Regions from separate parts of the Streptomyces sp. NPDC007905 genome, predicted to be linked through region 1. Evidence: riboswitches for the same ligand, from Rfam matches in the RefSeq annotation. Region 1 holds a riboswitch; each other region holds the start of a gene.
The links. Region 1 has a riboswitch for cyclic di-AMP ahead of ACFZDC_RS23805 (transglycosylase family protein). Riboswitches for the same ligand answer to the same signal wherever they lie in the genome.
Positions count from the first base shown of each region.

Region 2: linked by a shared signal. The riboswitch ahead of ACFZDC_RS25820 (transglycosylase SLT domain-containing protein) and the one ahead of ACFZDC_RS23805 (transglycosylase family protein) in region 1 are both predicted to bind cyclic di-AMP.
Region 3: linked by a shared signal. The riboswitch ahead of ACFZDC_RS39815 (peptidoglycan DD-metalloendopeptidase family protein) and the one ahead of ACFZDC_RS23805 (transglycosylase family protein) in region 1 are both predicted to bind cyclic di-AMP.
Region 4: linked by a shared signal. The riboswitch ahead of ACFZDC_RS28365 (NlpC/P60 family protein) and the one ahead of ACFZDC_RS23805 (transglycosylase family protein) in region 1 are both predicted to bind cyclic di-AMP.

Region 1 covers NZ_JBIBKS010000013.1:180,185-184,021, forward strand. The annotation lists gene ACFZDC_RS23795 (cytochrome P450) at 1-380, shown strand, start outside; gene ACFZDC_RS23800 (transglycosylase family protein) at 524-1,552, shown strand; cyclic di-AMP (ydaO/yuaA leader) riboswitch at 1,735-1,903, shown strand; gene ACFZDC_RS23805 (transglycosylase family protein) at 1,908-2,597, shown strand; gene eno (phosphopyruvate hydratase) at 2,942-3,837, shown strand, end outside.
Region 2 covers NZ_JBIBKS010000015.1:87,624-91,460, reverse strand. The annotation lists gene ACFZDC_RS25830 (carboxymuconolactone decarboxylase family protein) at 21-470, shown strand; gene ACFZDC_RS25825 (Cof-type HAD-IIB family hydrolase) at 535-1,347, shown strand; gene ACFZDC_RS25820 (transglycosylase SLT domain-containing protein) at 1,383-1,871, opposite strand; cyclic di-AMP (ydaO/yuaA leader) riboswitch at 1,877-2,091, opposite strand; gene ACFZDC_RS25815 (polyprenyl synthetase family protein) at 2,590-3,600, shown strand.
Region 3 covers NZ_JBIBKS010000042.1:18,432-22,268, reverse strand. The annotation lists gene ACFZDC_RS39820 (SpoIIE family protein phosphatase) at 1-851, shown strand, start outside; cyclic di-AMP (ydaO/yuaA leader) riboswitch at 1,086-1,254, shown strand; gene ACFZDC_RS39815 (peptidoglycan DD-metalloendopeptidase family protein) at 1,262-2,293, shown strand; gene ACFZDC_RS39810 (aldo/keto reductase) at 2,448-3,395, shown strand; gene ACFZDC_RS39805 (PrsW family glutamic-type intramembrane protease) at 3,469-3,837, opposite strand, start outside.
Region 4 covers NZ_JBIBKS010000017.1:145,271-149,107, reverse strand. The annotation lists gene ACFZDC_RS28375 (ATP-binding protein) at 1-416, shown strand, start outside; partial or broken gene ACFZDC_RS28370 (LysE family translocator) at 798-1,233, shown strand; gene ACFZDC_RS28365 (NlpC/P60 family protein) at 1,241-1,714, opposite strand; cyclic di-AMP (ydaO/yuaA leader) riboswitch at 1,718-1,941, opposite strand; gene ACFZDC_RS28360 (hypothetical protein) at 2,281-2,589, opposite strand; gene ACFZDC_RS28355 (ATP-dependent Clp protease proteolytic subunit) at 2,597-3,232, opposite strand.

The DNA of each region.
Region 1 (3,837 bases):
TGGCGACCTGGCGGTTCGCCACCCGGCCGCTCACCATCGGCGGGCAGGACATCGCCGCCGGGGACCCGGTGCTCGTCGTACTCGCCGCCGCCGACCGGGATCCGCAGCGGTTCGCCGATCCGGACGTGCTGGACCTGTCCCGGCGGGACAACCAGCACCTCGGGTACGGCCACGGCATCCACTACTGCCTCGGCGCCCCGCTCGCCCGGCTGGAGGGCCAGACCGCGCTCGCCACCCTCCTCACCCGCCTCCCCGACCTGCGGCTCGCGGCGGATCCGGCCGACCTGCGCTGGCGCGGCGGACTCATCATGCGCGGCCTGCGCACGCTGCCCGTGGAGTTCACGCCCGCTACCGAAAAGGTCGTAGAAACGTCAACATGACAGACGTTCAACTTTGTGATCTTCACGTGATCTGCGCGGCATTAACTTGTGACAAGTGATCGTCTGCCGATACGTTCACCCATCAGCGCGGCGTCGAGCCTCACCCGCCGCGCCGCTCCTGCTGTCGCCCGAAAGGTTTCCGCATGCTCTCCGGGAACGGTCGTCACCGTCGCCCCCGTCAGGCCCCCGCCCTCCTCGTCGCGGCAGGAGTGACCGGCTCCGCCATCGCCATCCCGCTCCTCGGCGCGGCGAGCGCCAACGCTGCCGACGGCACCACGTGGGACAAGGTGGCCGAGTGCGAGAGCGGCAGCTCCTGGAGCGCCGACACGGGCAACGGCTACTACGGTGGTCTGCAGATATCCCAGGACGACTGGGACAAGTACGGCGGCACCCAGTACGCCGACAGTGCCGACCAGGCCAGCCGTTCGCAGCAGATCGCCGTCGCCGAGAAGATCCTCGCCGACCAGGGCACCACCCCCTGGGCCACCTGCGCCCTCCTCTCCGGCCTGACCTCGAACTCCGGCTCCCTGGACGTCGACACGGGCGTCGGTGACTCCGGCTCGGCCGGCTCCGGCACGGGCTCGTCGGACTCCGGTGACTCCTCCGGGTCCACGGATACGTCCAATTCCACCGGAAATTCCGTCTCGTCCGGCCTGCCGGATTCGTCGTCCTCGTCCGACTCCTCCTCGGATGCGACCGCCACGCCGTCCCCCGGTGCGAGCAAGGGCGCCGGCTCCACCGGCCCCGGTGAGCGAACCGGCACCCACAAGTCCGACACCTCCGCATCGCCGGACTCCGGGAGCACGCAGGGGAGTGCGCCCGCCACTACCAACCCCGTACTGGACGAGTCGGACAATTCATGGCAGACCGGCGGCTCTTGGAGCCTGGTCGACACCGGTGCCCTCAGCAGTGGCGGACGTCACCGCGGTGACAGTGCGGACGAAAGCGTGGCAAACGGTCAGAACGCCACTTCCTCCGGCCGTCACACCTCCCGCGATGCGAGCACCTACACGGTCCGCGGGGGAGACACGCTCGCCTCCATCGCCGACTCCCTTGCCGTCGACGGCGGATGGCACGCGCTCTACAGCCTGAACGAGAAGGTCATCGCCGACCCGAACCACATCGCTGCCGGTCAGACCCTGGAAGTCGGTACCGAAACGGGCGATAAGTAGCGGGAGTTGACGTCCCACTTCACACCCAATGTCCGGTTTGGTGAAAGTGTGGGATGAGTCTCAGAAGCCCTGATCGTCTTTGAAATTCCGCTGATCGCCTGTCTACGGTCGAGACCGCTCGTCACCACGAGCCCCGGCAGTCGCAACGCCGAATCCTGCCAGCGGTTGCCCGGGAACAGTCGTCGCGTCATGCGCCGTAGGCAGGAGCGGGGGACCCAAGGTAAGCGCCGAGCCCAGCAGTTGAGCTGGACCCGGCTAGGGGTGAAGTCGTGCCTCCCCGAGAGGCGCGACCGGGCAACTCAACCGGCCCGAACCCGACAGCTCACCTCGCAGGCGTCGGTGAGGGGATCGATCCATGCTGTTTTCCGGCAAGGGCAAGCACCGTCGTCCGTCCAAGGCCGTCCGCGCCATCGCCGTCGCCGGCGTCGCCGGTGCCGCCGTCGCCGCCCCGCTGATGGCGGCCGGCAGCGCCTCCGCCGCCACCGCCTCCGAGTGGGACGCGGTCGCCCAGTGCGAGTCCGGCGGCAACTGGTCCATCAACACCGGCAACGGCTACTACGGCGGTCTGCAGTTCTCCGCCTCCACCTGGGCCGCGTACGGCGGCACGCAGTACGCCGCGCAGGCCAACCAGGCCAGCAAGGCGCAGCAGATCCAGATCGCCGAGAAGGTCCTCGCGGCCCAGGGCAAGGGCGCCTGGCCGGTCTGCGGCACGGGCCTGTCCAGCGCCGCCTACAACGGCTCCGCGCCCAGCGCCTCCTCGAAGAGCGCCGCGCCCAGCACCACCACTCGCTCCACCGGTCAGCAGGCCGCCACTCGCTCCACCACGCGCACGGCCCCCTCGGCGAGCAAGACCGTCACCACCCCGACCGGCAAGAAGGTCAAGAAGGGTGACGGCGAGTACAAGGTCGTCAAGGGCGACACCCTCAGCACCATCGCCGACAAGCACCACGTCCAGGGCGGCTGGAAGAAGCTCTTCGAGCTGAACAAGGGCATCGTCGAGGACGCCAACCTCATCTACCCGGGCCAGCAGCTGCACCTGAAGTGACACCCGGCTCCCACACCCACCACAGCGCTCTCACACCACGGCCCGCCCCCTGAAGGCCTCGTGAGGGTCGCCCCCCGTCCCCCACGGGCTCCCCGCCCCGGCGCGTCTTCCCCCGTACGCGCCGGGGCGGGGCTCTTTGTTTCCCGCTCTTCAGCCGGGTCCCGCCCGCGCCCCACTTTGTTCCGCGCATGAACAATGGGTACGGTCTCCCTGTCCTCCCGTGCCTCTCCCCGCCCCTTCCTGTCCACGGGACGGTCGGTCGGTGGCCGACGCCCCCGGGACGGATAGGCTTCAGGCGCAAGGCACACCAGCCCCGCAGAACCAGCGTCACATCCATGAAGGAGATGCTCGTGCCGTCCATCGACGTCGTCGTAGCCCGGGAAATCCTGGACTCCCGAGGCAACCCCACGGTCGAGGTCGAGGTCGGCCTCGACGACGGCAGCACGGGTCGTGCCGCCGTCCCGTCCGGCGCCTCCACCGGCGCCTTCGAGGCCATCGAGCTCCGCGACGGCGACCCGAACCGCTACCAGGGCAAGGGCGTCGAGAAGGCCGTCCTCGCCGTCATCGAGCAGATCGGCCCGGAGCTCGTCGGCTACGACGCCACCGAGCAGCGCCTGATCGACCAGGCCATGTTCGACCTGGACGCCACCGACAACAAGGGCTCCCTCGGCGCCAACGCCATCCTCGGCGTCTCCCTCGCCGTCGCCCACGCCGCCTCCGAGGCCAGCGACCTCCCGCTCTTCCGCTACCTGGGCGGCCCGAACGCGCACCTGCTGCCGGTGCCGATGATGAACATCCTGAACGGCGGCTCGCACGCCGACTCCAACGTGGACATCCAGGAGTTCATGATCGCCCCGATCGGCGCGGAGTCCTTCTCGGAGGCCCTGCGCTGGGGCACCGAGGTCTACCACACGCTGAAGAAGGTCCTGAAGAGCAAGGGCCTGTCCACCGGCCTCGGCGACGAGGGCGGTTTCGCCCCGAACCTCGGCTCCAACCGTGAGGCCCTCGACCTCATCCTGGAGGCCATCAAGGAGGCCGGCTACGCCCCCGGCCAGCAGATCGCTCTCGCCCTCGACGTGGCCGCCTCCGAGTTCTACAAGGACGGCAAGTACCTCTTCGAGGGCAAGGAGCGCTCCGCCGCCGAGATGACGGAGTACTACGAGGAGCTGGTCGCGGCCTACCCGCTCGTCTCCATCGAGGACCCGCTGTTCGAGGACGACTGGGCCGGCTGGAAGGTCAT
Region 2 (3,837 bases), on a different contig from region 1:
GCAGCACCAGGCAGGCGCGGATGACCAACCCGGCGTACGTCCTTCCGGCCGCCCTGAAGGGCATCGGCACGATCTTCCAGGGGATCGGCGGGGGCGGACTGCCGCAGGAGCTGGCCGAGATCGTCGGGCTGCGGGCCAGCCAGATCAACGGGCGCAGCGCCTGTGTGTACGGCCACACGGTGAACCTGCGCAAGGCCGGTGCGAGCGAGGAGCGGATCGCCGGCGTCGTGGCCTGGCGTGAGGCGCCCTGCTTCACTCGGGCCGAGCGTGCGGCGCTGCAGCTGACCGAGCGGGTCACGCGGCTGGCCGACCTCTCCGAGGAGCCGGTGCCGGACGCGCTGTGGGACGAGGTGGCCGGCCACTTCGACGAGAAGCAGCTCTCCGCGCTGATCCTCACCATCTCGCTCACCAACATGTTCAACCGCATCAATGCCACCATCAGGGAGCCCGCGGGCACCACTTGGGGCTGAGCAGCACACAAGTCCGGGAACATCGCGGTGAGTCGGCGGGGCGCGCTGTCCGTATTCTCTGATCATGGCCGCACCCCCCGCACACGCACTGATCGCCACCGACCTGGACGGGACGCTGCTGCGCGGCGACGACACCGTCTCCGACCGGTCGCTCGCCGCGCTCGAGCGGGTGGCGCGGGCCGGCGCCCGGCACCTGGTGGTGACGGGCCGCCCGGCGCCCCGGGTACGGCCGCTCCTGGACGCGCTCGGCTGCACGGGGCTAGCGGTGTGCGGGCAGGGCGCGCAGGTCTACGACGCCGGCGCCGACCGCCTGCTGTGGTCGGTCCGGCTGGACCGGGAACTGGCCGAGACCGCGCTCGGCAAGATCGAGGCCGAGGTGGGCCAGGTCTATGCGGCCGTCGACCAGGACGGCGTGGACGGGCTGACGCTGATCGAACCGGGGTATCTGATGCCGCACCCCACTCTGCCCGCGGTGCGGGTCGGCCGGCGGGACGATCTGTGGTGCGAGCCGATCAGCAAGGTGTTGCTGCGCCACCACACGCTGTCCGACGACGAGTTGGCGGCGATCGCGCGCTCGGCGGTGGGCTCGCTGGCGACGGTCACGATGTCGGGGCCGGGGACGGTGGAACTCCAGCCCTGCGGTGTCACCAAGGCGACGGGGCTGGCGCTGGCCGCCGACCATCTGGGGATCGCCGCCGAACGGGCCCTCGCCTTCGGTGACATGCCCAACGACATCCCCATGTTCGACTGGGCCGGACGCGGTGTCGCCATGGCCAACGCCCACCCCGAACTCAAGGCGGTCGCCGACGAGGTCACACAGTCGAACGAGGACGACGGCATCGCCGTCGTCCTCGAAAGACTGTTCCCGACAGACTGACCGGGATATCAGTAGTGGCCTGCCACCGGTAGCGATCAGTAGGCGCCGAAGACGTTGTCGATCGACCCGTAGCGCGCGGCCGCGTAGTTGCAGGCGGCCGTGATGTTCGCGACCGGGTCGTAGATGTTGTAGGACGTTCCGGCCACGTGGTAGGCCTTGAACGTCGGGTCGATGACCTGGAGCAGGCCCTTGGACGGGATGCCCTTGGCCGCGTTGGAGTCCCAGAGGTTGATGGCCAGCGGGTTGCCCGACGACTCACGGATGACGTTGCGGTAGATGCCGTTGTACGTCCCCGGGATTCCCTTCTGGGCCATGATCGCGAGCGACTCGCGGATCCAGCCGTCGAGGTTGTTCGGGTAGCCGGCAAGGGTGGTGGAGGGCGTGGTGGCCGTGGGGGTGGCGGCGGAGGCGCCGGTCGCGCCGATGAGCGGAAGCGCGAGTACGGCGGCGCCGGTGCCGGCGACGGCGAGCGTGCGGATGAGGCGGTTGGTGCGGACGCGGCGGGGCTGAGCGGCAGCAGGCATGGCGAAATTCCTCTCCGTCGCCTGCGAGGTGAGCTGTCGGGTTCGGGCGGGGAGGTGCCCGGCCGTGCCTCTGGTGGGAGGCACGGCTTCACCCCTAGCCGTACCGGCACGACGTGTGTCGTGCCGGGACAGCGGCTTACCTGGGTCCCCCGCTCCTGCCGTACGAATGAGTTCGTCGATGGGTGGTGTCAGACGCGGCAGGATTCGGCGTTCGCCTGACAGGGCGGGAAGCTATGCGAGAGCACATGTCCGGAACAAGTATGGGATTCACACAAAGACCCCGTTGACCTTGATCTGTGCCATATGGGGTGCTTGATCCTTTGCGGTTGCCAACCCTCAACTGGCTGACGTGGCAAGGGGGAACCGGTGGTGGGGCGATCAGCCGGGTACATGGGTATGCGTGACCCAATTCACGAAATAGCAAAGTGTACCAAACCGGACATGGGGGATTCGGGAGTTTTGTCGGTCGTGGCGCAAAAGGAGTAATCCGCCCACCGTCCAGTTCGCGACAAACCGGACTAGTTCCTGTTAAGTCAATAGATGTCCATCCTTATCGGATCATCAAAAACATACCGGCCGTGATCCGATACCGCCGGGCTGGACCGGTGGGCGCTATCGGTGATCGAAACAGGACCGGATACGCTGACTTGAGTGAGGGCAGCGACCTATCGACAAACCGTGTAATCGCCACCAGACACCAGCAGACAGGAGACCCCTCGTGACCGTCGTCGGGCCGTTCGGGCTGAGCGTGCGGGACCAGGCTCTGGAAGCCGATGTCCAGGCCGGATTGGCGGCTGTCGAGGAAGGCTTGCTCGAAGCCACCAAGAGCGAGGTCCCGTTCATCACGGAGGCCGCGCAACACCTCGTACGAGCCGGTGGGAAGCGGTTCCGGCCGCTGCTCGTGATGCTCGCGGCACAGTTCGGCGACCCGTACGCGCCAGGCGTCGTGCCGTCGGCCGTCGTCGTGGAGCTGACCCACCTCGCCACGCTGTACCACGACGACGTCATGGACGAGGCGTCCGTGCGGCGCGGCGTGGACAGCGCCAACACCCGCTGGGGCAACTCCGTCGCGGTCCTCACCGGCGACTTCCTCTTCGCCCGCGCCTCCCAGATCCTCGCCGACCTCGGCCCCGAGGCGGTCCGGGTGCAGGCCCTCGCGTTCGAGCGGCTGGTCACCGGGCAGATCCTGGAGACGGCGGGCCCCTCGGACGGGCGGGACCCGGTCGAGCACTACCTGGACGTGCTCGGAGGCAAGACGGGCTCCCTGGTGGCCGTGTCGTGCCGGTTCGGCGCGATGATGTCCGGGGCCGACGAGACGGTCGTCGACGTGCTCACCCAGTACGGCGAACGGCTCGGGGTCGCCTTCCAGCTCGCGGACGACGTCCTGGACATCGCCTCCGACTCGCGCGAGTCCGGCAAGACCCCGGGGACCGACCTGCGCGAGGGCATCCCGACGCTGCCCGTCCTGCGGCTGCGCGAGCGGGCCGCCCGGCTGGGGCTGCCCGAGGACGTCGCGCTGTGCGCGCTGCTGGACTCCGACCTCACCGACGACGCCCGGCACGCCGAGGCGCTCGCCGGGCTCCGTGCGCACCCCGCGCTGGAGCAGGCCCGCCGGGACACCGTCCGGTACGCGGAGGAGGCGCGCTCCGCGCTGGCCCCGCTGCCGGAGTGCGACTCCAAGGCGGCGCTGATCGAGCTGTGCGACGCGGTGGTGCACCGGGCCGGCTGAGGCCCCGTACTCGGCGCGAGGGCGGTGTCTCCCGCCCGACCCCTACGGGTCGGGGGAGGTGCCGCCCCTGTGTGTCATACCGCAGGCGTACACGGAGTTGGCTCCGAGGTCTGACGCTTCCTCACGGCCGATTTGGTCAGATGGAAACCACGGAAATCACCACTCCTCACCGATTCGGGTGAGAATGGCGGCTCAGGTGGACCAGTGTGGGGACAGCCGCCGCCGACGACGGAGGTA
Region 3 (3,837 bases), on a different contig from region 1:
CCGGCACGGACGTGAGCCTGGTCACCGAGGTCGTCACCGTGGCCACCGTCGCCCTGCTGGCCGCCGCCATCAACCGCGTCGTACGCCTCGGTGACCGGCGGCTCGCCTCGGCACGGGAGATCGCCGAGGCCGCCCAGCGGGCCGTGCTGCCCGAGCCCGCCGCACGGATCGCGGGCTTCGACATCGCGGCCCGGTACGAGGCGGCTCAGGAGGACGCCTTCATCGGCGGCGACCTGTACGCGGTGCAGGACAGCCCGCACGGCGTCCGGCTGGTCGTCGGGGACGTACGCGGCAAGGGCATGGGGGCGGTCGCCGCCGTCGCCGTGGTGATCGGGGCGTTCCGGGAGGCCGCCGAGCAGGAGAGCACGCTGGAGGCGGTGGCCGAACGGCTGGAGGGTGCGCTGGCCCGCGAGGGCACCCGGCGGGACGGGATCGACGCCGTCGAGAGCTTCACCACCGCCGTGCTCGCCGAACTGCCGCACGGGGGCGGCGTCGTCCGGATCGTCAACCGCGGCCATCCCCCGCCGCTGCTGTTGCACGACGACGGCACCCTGCGCAGCCTGACCCCGCAGGAGCCCGCGCTCCCGCTCGGCATGAGCGACCTGGGCCGGTGGCCCGACCGCGCGACCGAGTTCGGCTTCCCGAGCGGAGCCACCCTGCTGGTCTACACCGACGGCCTGTCCGAGGCCCGCGACGCCCACGGCCGCTTCTACGACCCCTGGCGCCGGCTCGCCGGACGCCGCTTCCATGACCCGCGCACCCTGGTCGTCCGCCTCGCCGCGGAGGTGCGCCGGCACTCCGGGGGCGGGATGACGGACGACATGGCGCTGCTCGCCGTACGGCGACCGTGACCGCCTGCACCGACAGTGAGCGGATGGGAGCCCTCCGCATAACACCTGAGTCACCCTCAAAAACGCCGGGACTCCTGAGCATCGGTCAACTCGCCCGATTTCCTCCGGTCCTGACGCGTACGTCCAGCCGGAGAAAGGTTAACGATCAAGCCGAACAGCTTGGAATCTGACACGTGGGTCTATTAACGTTCGATAACGCAGCGCGGTCGTCCCAGCCGTCACAAGAGACGGCTCCGTGCGCACGCGCCGAATCCCGCAAGGGAACCGGGGAACCACCACTTTGGGGTGAATCACGCGGATGCTGCCGTGAACTGCTCTGGTCCACGGCCCGTATACGCGCGTAGGAGACCTTCCTGCTCCGAACCCGTCAGCTAACCCGGTAGGCGGAGGAAGGAAAGGAGCACGCCCGCGTGGCGTCCAACCCGCCTGCCCCCAAGGCCCCGTTCGTGCCGGCCCAGCGTGAGACCGACACCTTCGGCTACGGCGACTACCGCACCGAAGAGGGCCCCTGGGAGGAGTGGAATCCCACCGAGGACTCCATCCGACCCGTGCGCGGCCGGCACCGCGTCGCCAAGCAGCGCGGCGGCGGACTCGCCCGCAGCTCCACCGTCCTCGGCGTCGGCGTCATAGCCGCCGTCGGCGCGGGCGGCATGGCCAGCGCCAACACCGGCAAGCCGCCGGTGTCCATCTCCATGCCCGACCTGCCCTCCGTCGGCTCCCTGTTCGGTGACGACTCCTCCGACGCGCCCAAGGCCACCACGGCCTCGCTCAGCACCCTCGGCACGACCTCCGCCGACAGCGACCAGAGCGACGCGGGCGAGGCCCTGCGCAACCGGATCATGGCCCAGGCCGAGCAGCAGCGGAGCAAGGTCGACAGCAAGGCCACCGCGGCCGCCGTCGCCGCCGCCGAGAAGCAGACCGCCGACGCGGCCGCCAAGGCGGAGAAGGAAGCCGCCGCCAAGGCCGCCGCCGCCAAGGAGAAGGCCGAGGCCGCCGCCAAGAAGCAGGCCGCGGCCGAGCGCCTGGCCGAGCTGGCCAAGGAGTACCGGCTGCCGGTCGTCTCCTACACGATCACCGGTACCTTCGGCCAGCCCGGCTCGATGTGGTCCTCCGGCTACCACACCGGCCTCGACTTCGCCGCCCCGACGGGCACGCTGATCAAGGCCGTCCACGGCGGCATCATCACCGAGGCGGGCTGGGCCGGCGCCTACGGCTACCGCACGATCCTCACCCTGGACGACGGCACCGAGCTGTGGTTCTGCCACCAGTCCTCGATCAACGTCAAGGTCGGCCAGAAGGTCGGCACCGGCGACGTCATCGGCCGCATCGGCGCCACCGGCAACGTCACCGGCCCGCACCTCCACCTGGAGGTCCACCCGAACGGCCAGGCCACCGGCATCGACCCGATGACGTGGCTGCGCGGCAAGGGCCTCACCCCCTGACCAGCCGCTGACCCGGCCCCGACCGACCCCTCATCCGGTCCCCGGCAGCCCTGACGGCACCCCCCCGACGTCAGGGCTGCCGGTCCTGTGTTCACACACCGTTCGCGCGGGAATCCCGGAATGGGCGGTACCGGAGTGACGGTTGAAAAGAAGCATGACCGATTCTCTGCGCAAACTCGGCTCCTCCGACCTCGAGGTCTTCCCGCTGGCCCTCGGCGGCAACGTCTTCGGCTGGACCGCCGACGAGGAGGCCTCCTTCGCCGTCCTCGACGCCTACACGGCCGCCGGCGGCAACTTCCTCGACACCGCCGACTCCTACTCGGCGTGGATCGAGGGCAACAAGGGCGGTGAGTCCGAGACGATCATCGGTAAATGGGTCAAGGCCCGCGGCAACCGCTCCGACGTCGTCATCGCGACCAAGGTCAGCCAGCACCCGGAGTACCAGGGCCTGTCCGCGGCCAACATCAAGGCCGCCGCCGACGCCTCCCTGCGCCGCCTGGACACCGACTACATCGACCTCTACTACACCCACTTCGACAAGCCCGAAGTGCCGGTGGAGGAGATCATCGGCGCGCTGGACGAGCTGGTGAGGGCGGGCAAGGTCCGGCACATCGCCGCCTCCAACATCTCCGCTGAGCGCCTGCGGGCCTCCCTCGACCTCTCCGACCGCGAGGGCCTCGCCCGGTACGTCGCCCTCCAGCCCCACTACAACCTGGTCTCCCGCGACACCTACGAGGGCCCGCTGCAGGACCTCGCCGCCCGTGAGGGGCTCGCGGCGGTCCCGTACTTCGCCCTCGCCTCGGGCTTCCTGACCGGCAAGTACCGCCCCGGTACGAAGGTCGACAGCGCCCGTGCCGGCTCCGCCGCCAAGCACCTCGAGTCCGAGCGCGGCCAGAAGGTCCTCACGGCCCTGGACGAGATCGCCACCGCCCACGGGGTCCCGGTGGCCACGGTCGCCCTCGCCTGGCTGGCCGGCCGGCCGACGGTGACGGCCCCCATCGCCTCGGCCCGCACCGTGGAACAGCTTCCGGCGCTGCTGGGAGTGGCGCAGCTGCGGCTGACGCAGGAGGAATCGGACCGTCTGACCCGGGCTTCCGCCTGACTCCCTCTCCGCGGCGACGGCGCCCGGTCACGACGACGTGGTCCGGCGGTGCCGACGCCCCTCACACCGAGGTCTAGGACCGATACGGGTTGTAGACGGGATACGGCACCGTCGGGTGCCCGTATGCCGCCCAGTACGCCGTAGGCACGGGCGCCGGTGCGGAGGCCCGGGCCGCGTACTCCAGTGCCGGCCGGGCGACATCCCTGCGCTTCCACAGCTGGGTGAGCAGCTCCTGCTCCCGTACGACGAAGTCGGCCCCGGCCCGGCCCCGCCGCCCCCGGTGCCGCAGGAAGGCCAGCGAGGTGGCGTACGCCTCGTACTGCGCCACCGCCCGGGCCGCCGGCCGCCCCCCGAAGTGCTGCCGGGCGTGATCCCGGGCCATCCGCCGCGCCCGCATCGAGCCCAGCACGAACGGCTCGGCCGGCCCCAGCCACCCCGCGTA
Region 4 (3,837 bases), on a different contig from region 1:
CAGCCTCGGTCTCCGCGGCCCGCTCCTACGTGGTGGGTACCCTCGCCGAGTGGGGCCTGCCGTCGGACACCGAAGTCGCCGAGACCGTGCGGCTCATCGTCTCCGAACTCGCCACCAACGCCGTACAGCACACCTTCGGACAGTCACCCACCTTCACGGTCGACATCGCGCTGGACCGTGACGAACACCTGCGCATCGGTGTCACGGACAGCCATCCGCGCTTTCCGAAGAGACTGCCCGCCGCCGTCCAGCAGGACAACGGCCGTGGCATGGTCATCATCCGCTGGCTCACCGCCGAGTGCGGCGGCAAACTCCGCGTCCGCCCCACCCGCGAGGGCGGCAAGACGGTCTCCATCGAACTCCCCTGGAGCATCCCGGCCGAGCCGGTCACGGCGGCGGGACAGCAGGAGCCGTAGCCCTCCGGGCGCGAGAGGACGGGGGGAAGGGGCTGTACGCCCCCGAGGCGTGCGTGGGGCGGCGGTGGGAGACGTGGTTCTTCGGGCGGGGGTTGGTGCGGGGGAGTGGTTCTTCGGGTGGGACGTTGCGGTGTGCGGACGTGGCTCCTCGGGTGGAGTGTTCGGTGGCTCGGACCACCGTCCCTCGGGGCCCGGCGCTCGCATAGGGGGAGCTGTGACGTGTCGGCGCCCGAGGCAGGGGGGCCGTAGCCTTGCCGGCCCGGGTGCTCGAAGAGAGGCCCTGGCGCCTGACAGCCTCCGACGCCTGGGCCGCCGCTGTCCTCACGCCCAGCCAGTCCGCCCCGCCCGGCCGAACGCCCCGTGCGGCAGGGCACGGAACGCCTCCGCCGCCGGAGCGAGCTCGTCGGCCCGGCGTACGTGCTGCAGCTCGGCGTACGGACCCTGTGGGCGCTACGGCGGCCCGCCGGCGGCTCCGCCGAGGCGGCGCCGCCGACCGCGCATCCGCTCCGGCAGGGCTTCGTCACCAACGCCCTCGACCCGAAGGCGTCGCTGACCTTCCTCAGCCTGCTGCCCCAGTTCGTGCCGTCCGGCGGCTCCGCCCTGCCCAGGACACTGCTGCTCGCGCTGATCGTCTGCCCGCTGGCCCTGACGTGGTTCCAGGCTGGCCCTGACGTGGTTCCAGGTGGTGGCCCTGCTGGTGGACCGGCTGGGCGGATGGCTGCGCCGGCCCCGGGCCGCCCGCATGCTTCAGGCGGGCACCGGGGCGGCACTGACGGCTCTCGGAGCGGCCCTGCTGCTGGAGCCGCTCCTGCCCTGAGCCAGGGTCAGCTGACCCGGCCGTACCAGACGCTCCTGGTCCAGATCTTCTCCAGCCGCACCACGGCCCCGGTCCTCGGGGCGTGCCAGATCTTGCCCTTCCCGGCGTAGATGCCTACGTGGTAGACGCTGGACCCCGAGTGGAAGAACACCAGGTCACCGGCCTTGCGGCTGTTGGCCGAGATGTGGTGGGTCTTGTTGTACTGCTGGGCTGCCGTACGCGGCAGCTTCTTGCCCGCCTTCTTGAACGAGTAGAGCGTCAGCCCCGAGCAGTCGAACCGGCGCGGCCCGGTGGCGCCCCAGGCGTACGGCGCGCCCTTCTTGGACGCCGCGATCTGGAGCGCTTTCGTCGCCAAGGTCGCGGCCGAGGCGTCGGTGGCGAGGCCCGGAACCGCGATCGAGCCGCCCACGGCGGCGAGGGTGAGGGCCGAGGCCGTACCGGCACGGGCCATCAGCGACGGGACACGATTGAGCGCAGTCATGCGCAACCCTTCGTCAGCCGCCTGTGAAGGATGACCTGTCGGATTCGGGCTGGCGAAGTAGCCCGGCCGCGTTGCCGCGGCTTCACCCCAAGGGCTGCTCGGCACGACCGTCCGTCTGCGACGAACGTCCGTCCCGGCGACCCGTCTTGCTTGGGTCCTCCACTCCTGCCGATCCACTCCTGTCGACCGGTCATCCAGGCGGCGGCAGGACTCGGCGTCCGCCCGGACCGCCCCGCCGCGGTGGCGGGGGCTTGTCGTCAGACAGGGATCTTCACTCACAGGAGTCGCAAAATCCCAACGCAATCGGGGATTTGTGGCGTTACTCACCACTCACCCGTTCGGGTGGACACTGCTGTGTTCGAGTCGACGTCAGATCCCGCGCGTAGCCCCGGACCTGGGGCGGAGCACCTCCTCGCGGGCCTGGGAACCCTTCGCTGCGCAAGTCGGGAGGCCCGGAAAAAGGTCCGCAGATACGCCGGTCGGGGGTACGTCGTTCGGGCCGTTTCAAGCCCGGCCCGCACGGCCCGTCGACACGAGGGACCGGTCGGGCCGGACGCGCGTCCGGATCAGCCGACGCAGTCGGGCGGGAGCGCGACGCGCGCGGTGCGGCGCTCGCCGTCCAACACCCGCAAGGCCCGTGCCAACGTGTCCCCGTGCAGCTCCGTCTCGCCCCGCTGGTGCATCAGGGCCAGCGCGTCGCGCAGTTCGGCCGCCTTGCGCACCAGGGCCTGCGCCGCGCGCAGCCCGCGGTAGGTGTCCCCGGACTGCGCCGGGTTGATCCGGCCCAGCAGGTCGGCCGCCTCCAGGTAACGGTCGATCAACTCGCCCTCGGCACGCGTCAGTGCGGGCAGCGGCGGAAGCTCCGGTGGCAGCATCGGCGGCTCACCCCGCGTGCCGGGTGCCGGGGGTGGCCCTGCGGCTCGGGACGACACCGTCCACCAGGCCGTACGCCAGTGCGCCTGGCGCGTCCAGCACCAGGTCCCGCTCCAGGTCCTGGTGGACCTGTTCCGCGGTGCGCCCGGTGTGCCGGACGAGCATCTCCTCCATCAGCGTGCGCGTTCGGACCAGCTCCTCGGCCTGGATCAGGAGGTCGCTCGGCTGTCCTTGGGCCGGTTCGGGCAGGGCGGGTTGCTCCAGCACCACGCGCGCGCCGGGCAGGGTGAACCGCTTGCCCGGAGCCCCGGCCGCGAGCAGTACCACGGCCGCCGAGGCGGCCTGGCCCAGGCAGTAGGTCTCCACGTCACAGGTGACGTACCGCATCGTGTCGTAGACCGCCGTCATCGCGCTGAACGAGCCGCCCGGGCAGTTGAGGTACAGCGTGATGTCCCGGTCCGGGGCCGTGTGTTCGAGCTGCATGAACTGCGTGATCACGTCGGTGGCCGCCGTGTCGTCGAGTGGCGTCCCAAGGAAGACGACCCGGTTCTCGAACAGCTTCGAATACGGATCCAGCGTGCGCCGGCCCGTGCCGGTGCGCTCGGTGAACTCGGGCAGTACGTGACGGGCGGACGGTCGGGTCATGGGCGTACCCCTCCTCGCGACAGGGCCTCGATCGGCCTCGCTTCTGTAAAAAATGTACAGGACGTACATGGCCTTACGGTGGGCGTACATCCTGGTGATCCACTGGATGTCGCAGTTCAGAGGCGCTTTTCTGCCGTGGGCGAGCAGGGATGTCTCACGGAAGCTCACGCCCGGTCAGGTGGCGGCTTCCCCGCCAAAGCCCAAGAGCGGCGCGAGGTGATCCGAAGCGGCCCGCAGATCCTCCGGGCTCGGATGGACGTAGACACGCTTGGCGAAGTTGGCGGAAAGGCGACCGGCACACGCAGCGAGAATGACGTCCGGGACACCGTTGACGGCAAGGGGCATCAGGCACGAATGCCGCGCGCCGTGCAGGGCGGCTAGGCCTCGTCGTCGCGGACGCGGGCGAACAGCGCCTCGTCGAAGACGGGGGTTGACCGCGGCTCGGGCTCCGGCGGCGGGGTGTTGAGGCGGAGCGGTTGGGCGCTGACGGGGGCGAGGGCGACCGCGGTGCCGCCCGGGCGCCCGTTCGCGCGTGCGCTGCCCGGTGTCGCACGTCAGCAGCCGCACGGCCCCGTGCGGCACCCGCACAACGAGTTCACCGCCGA